DNA from 2 places in the Salinisphaera sp. C84B14 genome. Region 1 is predicted to be linked to the other one. Evidence: riboswitches for the same ligand, from Rfam matches in the RefSeq annotation. Region 1 holds a riboswitch; the other holds the start of a gene.
The links. Region 1 has a riboswitch for glycine ahead of gcvT (glycine cleavage system aminomethyltransferase GcvT). Riboswitches for the same ligand answer to the same signal wherever they lie in the genome.
Positions count from the first base shown of each region.

Region 1 (6,797 bases):
TACCCGGGGGATGTTCGAGGCGCTGGATCTGTGGGCCGATATCGCCCACGACGCCGCGCCCATCAAACGATTGCACGTATCCCAAAAGGGCCGTTTCGGCAGCGTGCGGGTGAATGCCGCCGACTACGATCTGCCGGCACTGGGCTATGTGTTGCCCAACCTCACCATGATCGAGGCGCTGCGCGCCCGGCTGGCGCAGATGAGCCAGGTGGATGTGATTGCCCCGGCACGCTTCAAATCGCTCACCCGCGACGCCGCGGGCGAACGCATCGAACTGACCTGTGCGGTCGGCGACGGCGAAAGCCGGACATTGAGTACCCGCCTGCTGGTCGGCGCCGACGGCGCGCAATCCTCGGTACGCGGCGCGCTGGGTATCGGCGCGCGCACCGACGATTATCAGCAGCGTGCCATCGTTACCTTCGTAGAGCCCGAACGCGCCCACGGCGGCTGTGCCTACGAGCGCTTCACCCCGGACGGGCCGGTGGCCCTGCTGCCCTGTACACGGGCCAGCTGTGCCGCGGTATGGACGCTGCCCAGCGAACGCGCCGAGCAGATGTGCGCGGTCAGCGATGACGAATTCATCGACGGCCTGCAGGCGGCCTTCGGCCAGCGTCTGGGCCAGCTCAAGCTGGCCGGGCCGCGCGGCAGCTATCCGCTGGCGCGGGTGCTGTGCGACCGGGCCGCGGTCGATCGCGCCGTGCTTATCGGCAATGCCGGCCATGCCCTGCATCCGGCGGCCGCCCAGGGGTTCAATCTGGCGATTCGCGATGCGCTGCTGCTGGCCGCGATGCTGCGCGAGCGCCTCGCCGCCAATCCCGATTTCGATCCCGGCGACGGCGATCTGTTGGCCGCCTGGGCCGAGGCTCGGCGCCCGGACCAGCATCGCGTGGCCAATTTCACCGACGCCATCGTGCGCCTGTTTTCCAACCGTATTCCCATGCTCGACCATGCCCGCGGCGCGGGTTTGTTCGGTCTGTCGCTGATGCCGTCGATTCGCGACGACATGGCCCGGCGCAGCATGGGGCTGGCCCTGGCCCCGGCGCGTATTCGCAAGGCAAGCTCATGAGTAGTCACAATCCGCGTTATGACGTGGCCATCGTCGGCGGCGGCATGGTCGGTGCCGTGCTCGCGGTGGCGCTGTCGCGTGCCGATTTCTCGGTGGCACTGGTCGAAGCCAAACGCCCGCCGCGTTTCGATACCAGCCAGGACTACGGGCTGCGCGTGTCGGCGATTGCGCCAGGCACGCGGCGCGTACTCGAGAATCTCGACCTGTGGGCCTCGGTCGAGCGCCGGCGCTGCTGCGCGTTCACCGGCATGAAGGTCTGGGAGGCCGGCGGCGCCAGCGAGCTGTTTCTCGAACATACCGCGGTGGGGCTGCCCGAGCTCGGGCATATCGTCGAAAACAACCTGATCGTCGACAGCGCGTGGCAGGCGCTCACCGATGTCGATATCTACTGCCCGGCGAAGATGGAAAGCCTGGCCTTCGACCCGGATGCCGCCCGACTGCGTCTCGACGACGGGACGACCGTGAGCGCGGCGCTCGTGGTTGGCGCGGAAGGCGCGAATTCCCCGGTGCGGGCAGCGGCCGGCATAGAAACCACGGGCTGGTCGTACGGCCAGCGTTGTACCGTCGGTACGGTCACCCCGGCGCGGCATCATCGCCATATCGCCTGGCAGCGCTTTACCGAAACCGGGCCGGTGGCGTTTCTGCCGCTTTCGGACGGTCGTTGCTCGCTCGCCTGGCACGCCGACGATGCGCTCGCCGCGGAGCTTGCCGAACTCGACGACGAGACGTTTCGTGCACGCCTGAGCGAAGCCAGCGGGCATGTGCTGGGTGAAATCGAGCATATGGATCGGCGGGCGTCCTTCCCGCTCAAGCTCCAGCATGCCCGCGAATATTGTCGTCCGCGGGTGGCGCTGGCCGGCGATGCCGCGCATGTGGTGCACCCGATGGCGGGTCAGGGGGTCAACCTTGGCCTTCTCGACGTGGCGGGCATGGTCGAAGCGCTCGAAGCCGGGCGCGCGGCCGGTCGCGATGCCGGCGACATGACCTACCTGCGCCGCTATCAGCGTGCGCGCATGGCCGAGAACCTGATGATGTTGGGCATCACCGACGCCTTCAAACGCGTCTATGGCAGCGCCAACCCCTTGCTGCGCAACCTGCGCCAGAGCGCGATCGCGGCGGCAGCGAACCTTGCCCCGGTTCGCCAGATCATGATTCACCATGCGGTGGGTCTGTCCGACAACGGCCCGCGGCTGCTGCAATAACGCAAAACGCCTGTATTTTGCAGTGAAAAGCGGTTCCGGGGCCGACGCTTGGCCTGTATGGATCGCGCCGGTATAGTCGAGGCCACGGTCAATAACCGCGTGGGAGAGAACGGGCCATCGCCCGTCACCGAAGGCGCAAATTTCCGCCCGGAAACGCTCAGGTACCCGAACCACGCGCGCGCCGGCGTCATGACGCGCCGGCTTGATCGACTCTGGAGAGCAGTCGTGTGAACCACGGCTCACCGAAGGGGCGAATCTCTCAGGTGCCAGGACAGAGGGGCGGCAGGCGAAAGCCCGGGCCGGCCCGTATTCTGTTGATTCATCTGCAAAGAGATTGTCATGGCCAAACGCACCCCGCTCTATGACGCACATGTCGCCGACGGCGCCAAGCTTGTGGATTTCGCCGGCTGGGACATGCCGATCGACTACGGCTCCCAGATCTCCGAACACAACGCCGTACGCGAGAGCGTGGGCATGTTCGACGTGTCGCATATGGCCGTCGTCGATATCCGCGGTCGAGAGTCGCGCGAATTCCTGCGCTGGCTGCTGGCCAATGACGTGGCCAAGATCGACGAGGCCGGGCGCGCGCTCTATACCTGCATGCTCAACACCCGCGGCGGCGTGATCGACGATCTCATCGTCTATCACCTGAGTGACGATCTGTATCGCGTCGTGGTCAATGCAGCGACCACGGAAAAGGATCTGGCCTGGATCGGCAGTCAGGCCCGCGATTACGACGTGTCGATCGAGCACCGCCAGGATCTGGCCATTATCGCCGTGCAGGGCCCGCGCGGGCGCGACATCGCCGCCGAGCTGTTCGACGACGATTTGAAGGCCGCTGCGCTCAAGCTAAAGCCGTTTCGCGTGGTCGCGCAGGATGATCGCTCGATCGGGCGCACCGGCTATACCGGCGAAGACGGTTTCGAGCTCGTACTACCGGCCGACGAGGCCGTGAACGCATGGAAGACGCTGCGCGACAAGGGCGTAGCGCCCATCGGCCTGGGCGCGCGCGACACGCTGCGCCTGGAAGCGGGCCTGAATCTTTATGGCCAGGATATGGACGAAGACCGCACCCCGCTGGAATCGGGCCTGGCCTGGACCGTGGCCTTCAAGCCCGAAGAGCGCGATTTTGTTGGCCGCTCGGCGCTGGAGCACATGCGCGCACAGGGCGTCGACCAAAAGCTGGTTGGGCTGGTGCTGGAAGGGCGTGGCGTGATGCGCAGCAAGACCGCGGTGCGTGCCGTCGACAGCGATGTCGAGGAAGAACATGCCGAGGGCAAAATCACCAGCGGCAGCTATGCGCCGACGTTGTCGTGCTCGGTCGCGCTCGCCCGAGTGCCCGCCGATTGGGAACACAGCGTCGAAGTGTGTTTGCGCGGCAAGTGGCAGCCTGCGCGCATCGTTCGCTATCCGTTCGTGCGTAATGGCGAGAGCCGCCTCGACGACTGAGCGTTTTTCTCAGTAGCCTTTAATCCACCGAACCATCGCGCGCACCGCGCCAACCTGCTGCAAGGGGAGCCCCATGAGCGAAGTACCCAAGGATCTGTCCTATACCAAGACCCACGAATGGATCGACTACGACGGCGACGGCACCTGCACGGTCGGCATCACCGACTATGCGCAGTCCTCGCTCGGCGACCTGGTATTCGTCGAACTGCCCGACGCCGGTACCAAGGTGGGCGCCGGCGATGCGGTGGCCGTGGTGGAATCGGTCAAGGCGGCCTCGGATATCTATGCGCCGCTCGACGGCGAAATCGCCGAGATCAACGAACAACTCGAGGATTCGCCGGAGCTGGTCAACGAAGATCCGTTTGGCGAAGGGTGGCTGTTCAAGATGACGGTTTCCGATCCGGAACAGGTCGAGAAACTGCTCGATGCCGATGCCTACGAAGGCATCGTCGAAGAAGAGGAAGACTAGCGGTCACGGCAAGCGCCGGGGGTTTGCCTGGCGCTTGCAAGCAGCCGGCCGTATTCAAGTTCTGCGAGGACCCATGCCTTTCATTCCGCATACCGAAGACGATATCCAGTCGATGCTGGCAACGATCGGCGTCGATCACATCGACGATCTGTTTGATGAGATCGACCCCAGCCTGCGCGACGTGCGCCTGGATTCGATACCGGAACGGGCCAGCGAACAGGCCGTGACCAGGCTCATGGGCGAACGCGCGGCCCGCGATGCCGGCGGTTTGTGCTTCATCGGCGCGGGCGCTTACGAGCACCATATTCCCGCGGCGGTCTGGGAGCTGACCACCCGGGGCGAGTTCTATAGCGCTTATACGCCGTATCAGCCGGAGGCCAGCCAGGGCACGCTGCAGGTAGTCTACGAATACCAGACCATGATGACGGGCCTGACCGGCATGGACGTGGCCAACGCGTCGCTCTATGACGGCGCCTCGGCGCTGGCCGAGGCGGTGCTCATGGCGGTACGCGCCAATCGCCGCTCCAAATCGGCGCGTATCCTCATGCCGGCGAGCGTGCATCCGTTCTATCGCCAGGTCGCGCGCAATATCTGTGCGAACCAGGGCATCACCTTCGAAGCGATCGACTACGACCGGGCCACCGGGCGTATCGATGAGGCGGCGCTTACGCGCTGGGCCAAAGAGGATGTAACCGCGCTGGTGATCCCGCAGCCGAACTTCTTCGGCGTGCTCGAAGACGTGGATACGCTCACCGACTGGGCCCAGAACAACGGCGCACTGGCTATCGGCCTGGTCAATCCGTTGTCGCTGGCGGTGTTCAAGGAACCCGGCCGCTGGGGCACGGGCGAGGGGGCCGATATCGTGGTCGGCGAGGGCCAGCCGCTAGGCGCGCCGCTGGCCTCGGGCGGGCCGTATTTCGGCATTTTGTGCTGTCGCAAGAAGCACGTCCGCCAGATGCCCGGCCGCGTGGTGGGTCGAACACAGGATATGGATGGCCGCACGGGTTATGTACTGACCCTGCAACCGCGCGAGCAGCATATTCGTCGCTCCAAGGCGACCTCCAACATCTGTACCAACCAGGGCCTGCTGGTGACCGCGGCCACCATTCATATGAGCCTGCTCGGGTCGCGGGGGCTGGAGAATACCGCCGCGACCTGTATCGCCAATACCCGTGCGCTGGTCGACCGGCTTACCGCGATAGACGGGGTCGAGGCGGTTTTCGACAGCCCGGCCTTTCATGAAACGGTGCTGCGGCTGCCGGTCGACGCCGAGCAGGCGCTCGCGGCACTGGCAGAACGCGGCGTGTTCGGCGGGCTGGCCCTGGCCGAATTCTATGACGGGCTCGATAACACGGTGCTCGTCTGTGCCACCGAAACCAAGACCGAGGCCGATCTCGAAACCTATGCCGACGCTCTGCGCGACGTGATCGCCGCGCAGGCCGAAGCGGCTTGAGGGCCGGCGCCGGCCATTTATTTCTTCCGCTGTATCCAAGGACTGACGATGACCCAGCAAATCACGCTCAAAGGTAATGCCACCGATGTCGACGGCCAGCTGCCGTCGCCCGGCGACAGCCTGGCGGAGTTCAGCCTGACCGGCGCTAATCTGCGCGATGTCACGCTCGCGGACTTCGCGGGCAAGCGCAAGATATTCAATATCTTTCCGAGCATGGATACGCCCACCTGCGCGATCTCGGTCAAGCGTTTCAATGCCGAAGTCGATGCGCTCGACAATATCGCGTTGTTGCAGGTGTCCGCGGATCTGCCGTTTGCGCATTCGCGTTTCTGCACCGCCGAAGGGCTCGAAAACGGCACCACGCTGTCGATGATGCGCGACAAGCGTTTCGCCAAGGATTACGGCGTGCTGATCGCCAACGGGCCCATGGCAGGACTGTGTGCGCGTGCGGTGATCGTTGCCGACGAACAGGGCATGGTGCTGCACAGCGAACTGGTGCCCGAGATCGGCCAGGAGCCGAATTACGAAGACGCGTTGGCCGCACTCAAGGTCTGAGTCCGAGCCCTCGCGGGACGATGCCAATGGTTTCGTCTTGAACAACCCGAACACCGCAAGCAGTCACGCCATGACCGAAAAGCTCATCTTCGAACACAGCCGGCCCGGCCGTCGTGCGCTGGCCCAGGCGCCGGCTGAGGCGCCCGCCATCGACGATATCCCGGCCGCACTGCGGCGCGAGTCGCCGGTGGGCCTGCCGCAAGCCTCGGAAATGGACGTGGTGCGCCACTACACGCGGCTATCGCAGCTTAATTTTTCCATCGATACGCATTTCTACCCGCTGGGCTCGTGCACCATGAAGCACAACCCCCGGGCCTGTAACACGCTCGCCTCGCTACCGGGGTTTCTCAATCGGCATCCGTTGGCGCCGGCCAGCCATGGGCAGGGCATGATGGCGTGCCTGTACGAGCTCCAGGAAATGCTGACCACGGTGACCGGCATGGAAGCCGTCTCGCTCACGCCGATGGCCGGGGCCCAGGGGGAATTCACGGGCGTGGCCATGATCAAGGCCTACCACGACGCACGCGGCGACAGCGCACGCAACGAGATCCTGGTACCCGATGCCGCCCATGGCACCAACCCGGCCACGGCCGTGATGTGTGG
Region 1 is NZ_APNL01000006.1:95,467-102,263, forward strand. Features, by position in the region: gene ubiH (2-octaprenyl-6-methoxyphenyl hydroxylase) at 1-1,066, shown strand, start outside; gene C84B14_RS06865 (UbiH/UbiF/VisC/COQ6 family ubiquinone biosynthesis hydroxylase) at 1,063-2,268, shown strand; glycine riboswitch at 2,359-2,451, shown strand; glycine riboswitch at 2,471-2,553, shown strand; gene gcvT (glycine cleavage system aminomethyltransferase GcvT) at 2,608-3,717, shown strand; gene gcvH (glycine cleavage system protein GcvH) at 3,791-4,186, shown strand; gene gcvPA (aminomethyl-transferring glycine dehydrogenase subunit GcvPA) at 4,260-5,639, shown strand; gene tpx (thiol peroxidase) at 5,688-6,194, shown strand; gene gcvPB (aminomethyl-transferring glycine dehydrogenase subunit GcvPB) at 6,265-6,797, shown strand, end outside.

Region 2 (6,797 bases), on a different contig from region 1:
CGTCCTTTGTAGTCGATGGCGCGGGCTAGAGCTGCCAAAGTTACACGATGCGTAAGAGCGTGGCACGAATGTTATCAGTGCGCGAAGGCAACAACACCGACACAGCGCAGGATGCGCGATGCGCATACCTTCAATCGCCAGGGGTCACGGGCGCTACAACAGGCAGGTGTCGGAAAACGCGGGGTTTTCGCCGGGTCGCGCCGCGCGCCCTTTGATACTGCGGTGCGCATTGCGGATATGCTCCGGCTTGGGGGAGGCTCGGCGCCCGGCCTGGGTCATCGACATAGCCTGGTTTTCGATTTATAACGAGAACGCTGAGGCGGTCCGGATGCGTCGTAAAAAAATCAGTGCGAGGGATAAGGTGCGGCGTCTTGCGTACAGCCTGGCAGGTGCGGCGCGGGCGATCCCTCCACGACAAGACATGAGAGACGGGGTCTAAATGGGGGTGGTTTTCGCGGTTGCGGCGTGCGGGTACATTCGGCTGCCGCAGCACCGCCAATGAAAAACCTTTTTCTCAAACGCGATCGGCCCGCAGAGGTACGCCCCTACCAGCGCACCGTATTCACCGCGCTGCTGTGGTTTACCTGCTCGGCCGTGCTCGGCTATGCCGGCCTTCATTTCTACCTCGGCTACCGCTGGCTTGCGGTGGCCGAACTGTGCCTGGTCGCGTACGCCGCGCTCCTGCTTTATGTGGTGCATGAAACAGAGCGGGCACCCGTCACCAACGTTCTGTTCGTGGTCCCGTTCTTTATCGTCATGATGCTGTCGTTATGGACAGGGGCAACCGGCGTTACCGTGTTCATATGGGTCTTTCTCGTGCCTTTGCTGTCGCATCTTCTGTTGGGACGATGGCAGGGGTTGTGGGTAGCACTACTGTTCATAGGCTGTGCGGGCGCGATCTTTGTGTACAAGCACGGTATCTGGGGCGGCTGGATCGGGTATCTGAGTGTCGTCAACGTGGTGCTTTGCACGGGCTCCATTCTCGGCTTTTCGTATATCTACGAAGCCAGCCGGGAAAAGACCGAGCACGAACTGCGTGCGCTCGCGCTTGCCGACCCGCTGACGGGGCTCGCCAACCGGTCGCGTTTTCGCGAAGTCTTCGCGCGCGAACGCCAGCGCTATCTGCGCCAGAAAATTCCGCTCGCGATGCTGGTCGTCGATCTCGATCATTTCAAACGCGTGAACGACGACTATGGTCACGATGCCGGCGACATGGCGCTGTGCTTCGTTGCTGAACTGCTGGCCTCGCGCATTCGCCAGACCGACGTCGCCGGCCGGCTGGGCGGCGAGGAGTTCGGGATTCTCTTGTCCGATGTGGATCTGGAACATGCGCGCCGGATCGCCGTCGACCTGCGCGATCTCGTTCGCGACCGGCCGTTCCGCTACCGCGGTAAGGATATTCCGATGTCGGTAAGCATCGGTATCGCCGAACTCGGGCGCGACGGCATGGATTTCAGAACGCTTTTCTCCAAAGCCGATCGTCGTCTGTACCAGGCCAAGGCCGAAGGGCGTAATCGCGTTGTCGGTTGATGCCGATACTTCGTACGGCCCCAATGGCGCTTCGGCCTGTTCGTAATCGTCCGGCTGATAACAGGCATACGTGAAACCAGCCGCGCCGCGTCCAACGCCTGCGAAGCCATGGAAAATGAAAGACGGGCAGCTGCCTAAGAAGATACGTGCCGACGGCTACGACGCCCTGACCCTTTAACGACGAGATGAGGCTTGCCGGCGTTTTCCAGTCGATGCCCGGCGCTGGTCGTGCCTGGCCCGGCGCCGTCACGGACACCAGACAGGCCAGGGTCGTGCGTACGGATGGATATATCCTGTATGGCGCATCGTCACTCGGTACCGAGCGCGGCGCGATGCCTTGCGCGGTGGCGTTCGGGGAGTGTTGGCATGGGGATTGCTCGTGGTATCTTGCCAAGTAAGCACGCCCGATCTTGAACATCGTCGCGGGCGACGTCATGTCCAGGCCAAAAGCCAACCGACAGGTCTAGAACATCAACGCGATAGCGGGAGAGATCGGCGCACGGCGCCGGCGCCGAAGGAGCAACCGCCCCGGAAACTCTCAGGCACCAAGGACCGTTATCGCGGCCATATCCGAAGAGTCGCGCGGCCGCTGGGCCGGCGTGCACCGAAGGAGCAAGCACACGGTGACAACGCCGTGGGTGAATCTCTCAGGTCCAAGTGACGGAAGGGGCGGCACCTGCACGAGTGCAGGGCATCCACGCACGACACCACCGGATAAAGGCATATGAAACATATAGCAATCATCGGCGGCGGAATCACCGGGGTCACCACGGCCTACGCTCTGGTCCGCCGCGGCTATACCGTGACCCTTTTTGACCGCAATCGCTATGCGGCGATGGAAACCTCGTTCGCCAACGGCGGCCAGCTGTCGGCCTCGAACGCCGAGGTCTGGAATCACTGGCCAATGGTCTTCAAGGGCATGAAATGGATGTTTCGCAGCGACGCACCCTTGTTGGTCAACCCGAAACCTTCCTGGCACAAGCTCTCATGGTTTCTGGAATTCATTGGCGCCATTCCACAGTACGGGCGCAATACCACCGAAACCGCACGAATGGCGATCGAGGCGCGTGAGTTTCTATTCTCCTGGGCGGAGCGTGAAAACATCGATTTCGACGTCAAGCGAAAAGGCATCCTGCATATCTATCGTAATCGGGCCGGCTATCGGCACGCCGAGAAAGTCTCGAAGCTGCTGGCCGCAGGCGGGCTCGAGCGGCAGCCGGTCACACCCGACGAGATGCGTGCAATCGAGCCCGCGCTGGCCGGCGAGTATTACGGCGGCTTCTTCACGGAAAGCGATTCCAGCGGCGATATCCACAAGTTCACCCAGGGGCTGGCCCGGGCCGCGCAGGCGCAGGGCGTGCAGTTTCGCTACAACAACACCGTAGAAAGCGTCAAGACCGACGGTCGCAGGGTGACGATAGCGGCCTGTGACAACGACACGCCCGAGGACCGGGTGACGCTCGATTTCGACGGGGTGGTGGTCTGTGCCGGCACCGGCAGCCGCGAGATCGCCTCGCAGCTGGGCGACCGGGTCAACGTTTATCCGGTGAAGGGTTATTCGATTACCGTGAATCTGGAAGACGAGGCATCGAAACAGGGCGCGCCCGAGGTGAGCCTGCTCGATGACGAAACCAAGCTCGTTTGTGCGCGTCTGGGCGACGACCGCTTTCGTGTGGCCGGCACCGCCGAGTTCAACGGATTCAACCGCGATATTCGCGCCGACCGTATTGCGCCACTGGTCGAGTGGGTGAAGCAGTGCTTTCCCGACGTCAAGACCCGTCAGGTGGTGCCCTGGGCCGGGCTGCGCCCGATGATGCCGAACATGATGCCGCGGGTCGGGGCCGGGCGCGCACCGAACGTGTTCTACAACACCGGGCACGGCCACCTGGGCTGGACGCTGTCAGCGCTCACCGCCGATTCGATTGCGGCGATCGTCGATGACGCGGCAACCGAAAAACAGGGACCGACGACGGTGAATAACGGGTAGAATAGTTGCCCGCGCCGTTCTGGCGCAGTGTTTCTTCGGGCGCGCGTCCGCGCCCGTGCCTTCAGGCTATGCATGTCCGTCCCTACCGAAAATGAATCCCCGCAGATCGCCTTCAGCGATCTGGCTTTATCCGATGCCGTGATGGCGGCGCTGGCCGATGTCGGCTACGAAACGCCGTCGCCGATCCAGGCCGCGACCATTCCGCCCTTGCTCGAAGGCAAGGACGTGCTGGGCCAGGCCCAGACGGGCACCGGCAAGACGGCAGCCTTTGCGCTGCCCATTCTTTCCGGCCTGCCGGAGCGTGGCAAAGGTGGCAAGGGACCACAGGCGCTGGTGCTTACACCCACGCGCGAACTCACGATCCAGGTCGCGGAAGCGTTTCAGCGTTATGCCGCGCATATGCCGGGCTTCCACGTGCTGCCTATCTACGGCGGACAGGGCTATGGCCCGCAGCTGGCGGCGCTCAAGCGCGGCGTAAACGTGGTCGTGGGCACGCCGGGCCGGGTGATGGATCATCTCAAGCGCGGCACGCTCAAGCTCGACGGGCTCGACTGGATGGTGCTCGACGAAGCTGACGAGATGCTGCGCATGGGCTTCATCGAAGACGTGGAATGGATCTTCGAGCACACGCCGGCGCAACGTCAGGTCGCACTGTTTTCGGCCACCATGCCGAGCGCGATCCGCCGTATCGCCAAGACCCACCTGCGCGAGCCGCAGGAAATCACCATCCAGACGAAGACCACCACGGCGGTCAATATCCGCCAGCGCTACTGGATCGTCGGCGGCGGCACGAGCAAGCTCGATGCGCTCACGCGGTTGCTCGAAGCCGAGCCTTTCGATGCGATGATCGTGTTCGCACGCACCAAGAAATCGACCGACGAACTCGCCGAGCGCCTGTCGGCCCGTGGCTATGCCTGTGCCGCGCTCAACGGCGATATCGCCCAGAATCAGCGCGAGCGTACGGTAGCCAAGCTCAAGAACGGACAGCTCGATATCATTGTGGCCACAGACGTGGCCGCGCGCGGGCTCGACGTGGAACGCATCAGCCACGTGATCAATTTCGATATCCCCCACGATACCGAGGCCTATGTGCATCGTATCGGACGCACCGGGCGGGCCGGTCGCGAGGGCGATGCGATCCTGTTCGTGACCATGCGCGAAAAGCATCTGTTCAAGGCGATCGAACGCGCCACCCGTCAGGCCATCGAGCCGATGGATCTGCCGAGCATCGCCGAGGTCAACGAGCAGCGCGTAGCCCGTTTCAAGCAGCGCATTTCGGTCACGCTGGCCGAAGGCAAGCTCAAGCCGTTTCGCGAACTGCTCGAAGAGTATCGCGCCGAACACAACGTCGAGCCCGAAGAACTGGCCGCAGCGCTTGCCTACCTGGCCCAGGGCGACGAGCCGCTGATGCTGGCGCCGAGCAGCAAGGCCGATCGCGGTGCAAGCCCGCGCGACATGGGCGCACAAACGCCCAAGAGCGCGAACAAGGGTGCGGCCCGCCAGCAGTCCTTCGGCGAGGGCGACCTGGAAACGTTTCGTATCGAGGTCGGCCGTAGCCATGGCGTCGAGCCGCGCAATATCGTGGGCGCGATCGCCAACGAGGCGGGCGTCGACAGCGCGCATATCGGCCGGATCGATATCCGCGACGATTTCAGTCTCGTCGATTTGCCCAAGGGCATGCCCGAAGACATCTTCGCCCATCTCAAGACTGTTTGGGTGGCCGGTCGTCAGCTAGCGATCAGTCGTGAGCACGGCGCGCCGCCGCCACCGCCCGCCGGGCGACGCAAACCAAAGCCCAAACCCGGGCCGAAGAAGCCGGGCAAGGCCAAAGCCAAGGCAGGCAAGGCCAAACCCGGCAAGCGCCGGGCCAAGCCGAAAAGCGACTGAGGCGCCCGCCCGCTTGAAACGTTCGACATAGGCCGCAGGGTGGTTCGCAGCTGCGGCCACCCGAGGGCACACACCATGAACTCGACGACCCCCACCCATATCGATATCGGCGGCATCGCACTGCCCCGAGAGGAGCTGGCACAGGTACTGCCCGATATCGAACGCTTCGAACAGCATTTGCCCGATGCGCTCGCGGTCGACCGTGATATGAAAGCCAGTGGTGGTGCCGTACCGGATTACGTGCGCCAGTGGCCGCAGGCACGTATCGATGCCGTGGTCCGTACGCTCAAGGAAGTCGGCAGCCTGCGCGAGCAGGCCAGCGAGCAGATGCAAAGCGCCGGCGCCGGTCGTAGCCGCCACTGACGACAGACGGTCGCCGTCCCGCAGTCGCCGCGCGATTACGGTGCGTTGATTAAAGGCGATGTTCGCTTGAGGGAGCTCTGTATACCCTCTCGCGTATCGCGTTCGAGGCCGAACCGCTGAGCGGCCGGTGCTTTGCGCGCGATTGGACAGGCAAGTGAGAGCGTGGCGTGCTCAAGCCAATAGCCAAGTTGCACGGTCGCGAACGCTGACGCCGATCAATCGCGCGCAAAGCACGCGGCGCGACCGTGACGGGTCGTGCAGAGTTTCCCTCGAACCTGGAACACATCTTGCTGTGCATGGGCCATGGCCTGTGTCATATTCAGATCGAGCGCCCGCGCCCCGTACGGGCTACTACCTGCTGTGCGCAGTCGGCAACCGCATGACGTCGCTTACGTGACGACGGAGGTGCAAGCGAGATGAGTGGCCGCTATCGCTATACCCTGGGCGAACGAAGCTATCGCTTCGACAGCCTGGCCGAGCTCATGGCCAAGGCCACGCCGGCGCGATCGGGGGATCGTCTGGCGGGCGTCATCGCCGAATCGGCCGAACAACGCGTCGTCGCCCAGATGGCGTTGGCCGAACTGCCCTTGGCGACCTTCCTCGAAGACCTGTTGGTACCCTACGAGGAAGATGAAATCACCCGCCTGATTGTCGATCGCCACGATCGCCAGGCGTTCGAAACGATTTCGAGCTTCACCGTCGGCGATTTTCGTAACTGGCTGCTCAGCGACGATGCCACGCCCGAAGTGCTCGAAGGCTTACGGCCCGGTATCACCCCGGAAATGGCGGCGGCGGTATGCAAGATCATGCGCAATCAGGACTTGATCCTGGTGGCGCGCAAGTGCCGGGTGCGCAGTGCGTTTCGCAATACCATCGGCCTGGCGGGCCATTTGTCGACGCGTCTGCAGCCGAATCACCCCACCGACGATCTGACCGGCATCGCGGCGAGTATTTTCGATGGGCTGCTCTATGGCAACGGCGATGCCGTGATCGGTATCAACCCGGCCACGGATAACGTCGCCCAGTCGGT
Region 2 is NZ_APNL01000030.1:15,772-22,568, reverse strand. Features, by position in the region: gene C84B14_RS17405 (GGDEF domain-containing protein) at 499-1,530, shown strand; glycine riboswitch at 2,004-2,095, shown strand; glycine riboswitch at 2,096-2,200, shown strand; gene C84B14_RS17400 (D-amino acid dehydrogenase) at 2,255-3,517, shown strand; gene C84B14_RS17395 (DEAD/DEAH box helicase) at 3,590-5,404, shown strand; gene C84B14_RS17390 (hypothetical protein) at 5,480-5,767, shown strand; gene C84B14_RS17385 (ethanolamine ammonia-lyase subunit EutB) at 6,184-6,797, shown strand, end outside.
Region 2: linked by a shared signal. The riboswitch ahead of C84B14_RS17400 (D-amino acid dehydrogenase) and the one ahead of gcvT (glycine cleavage system aminomethyltransferase GcvT) in region 1 are both predicted to bind glycine.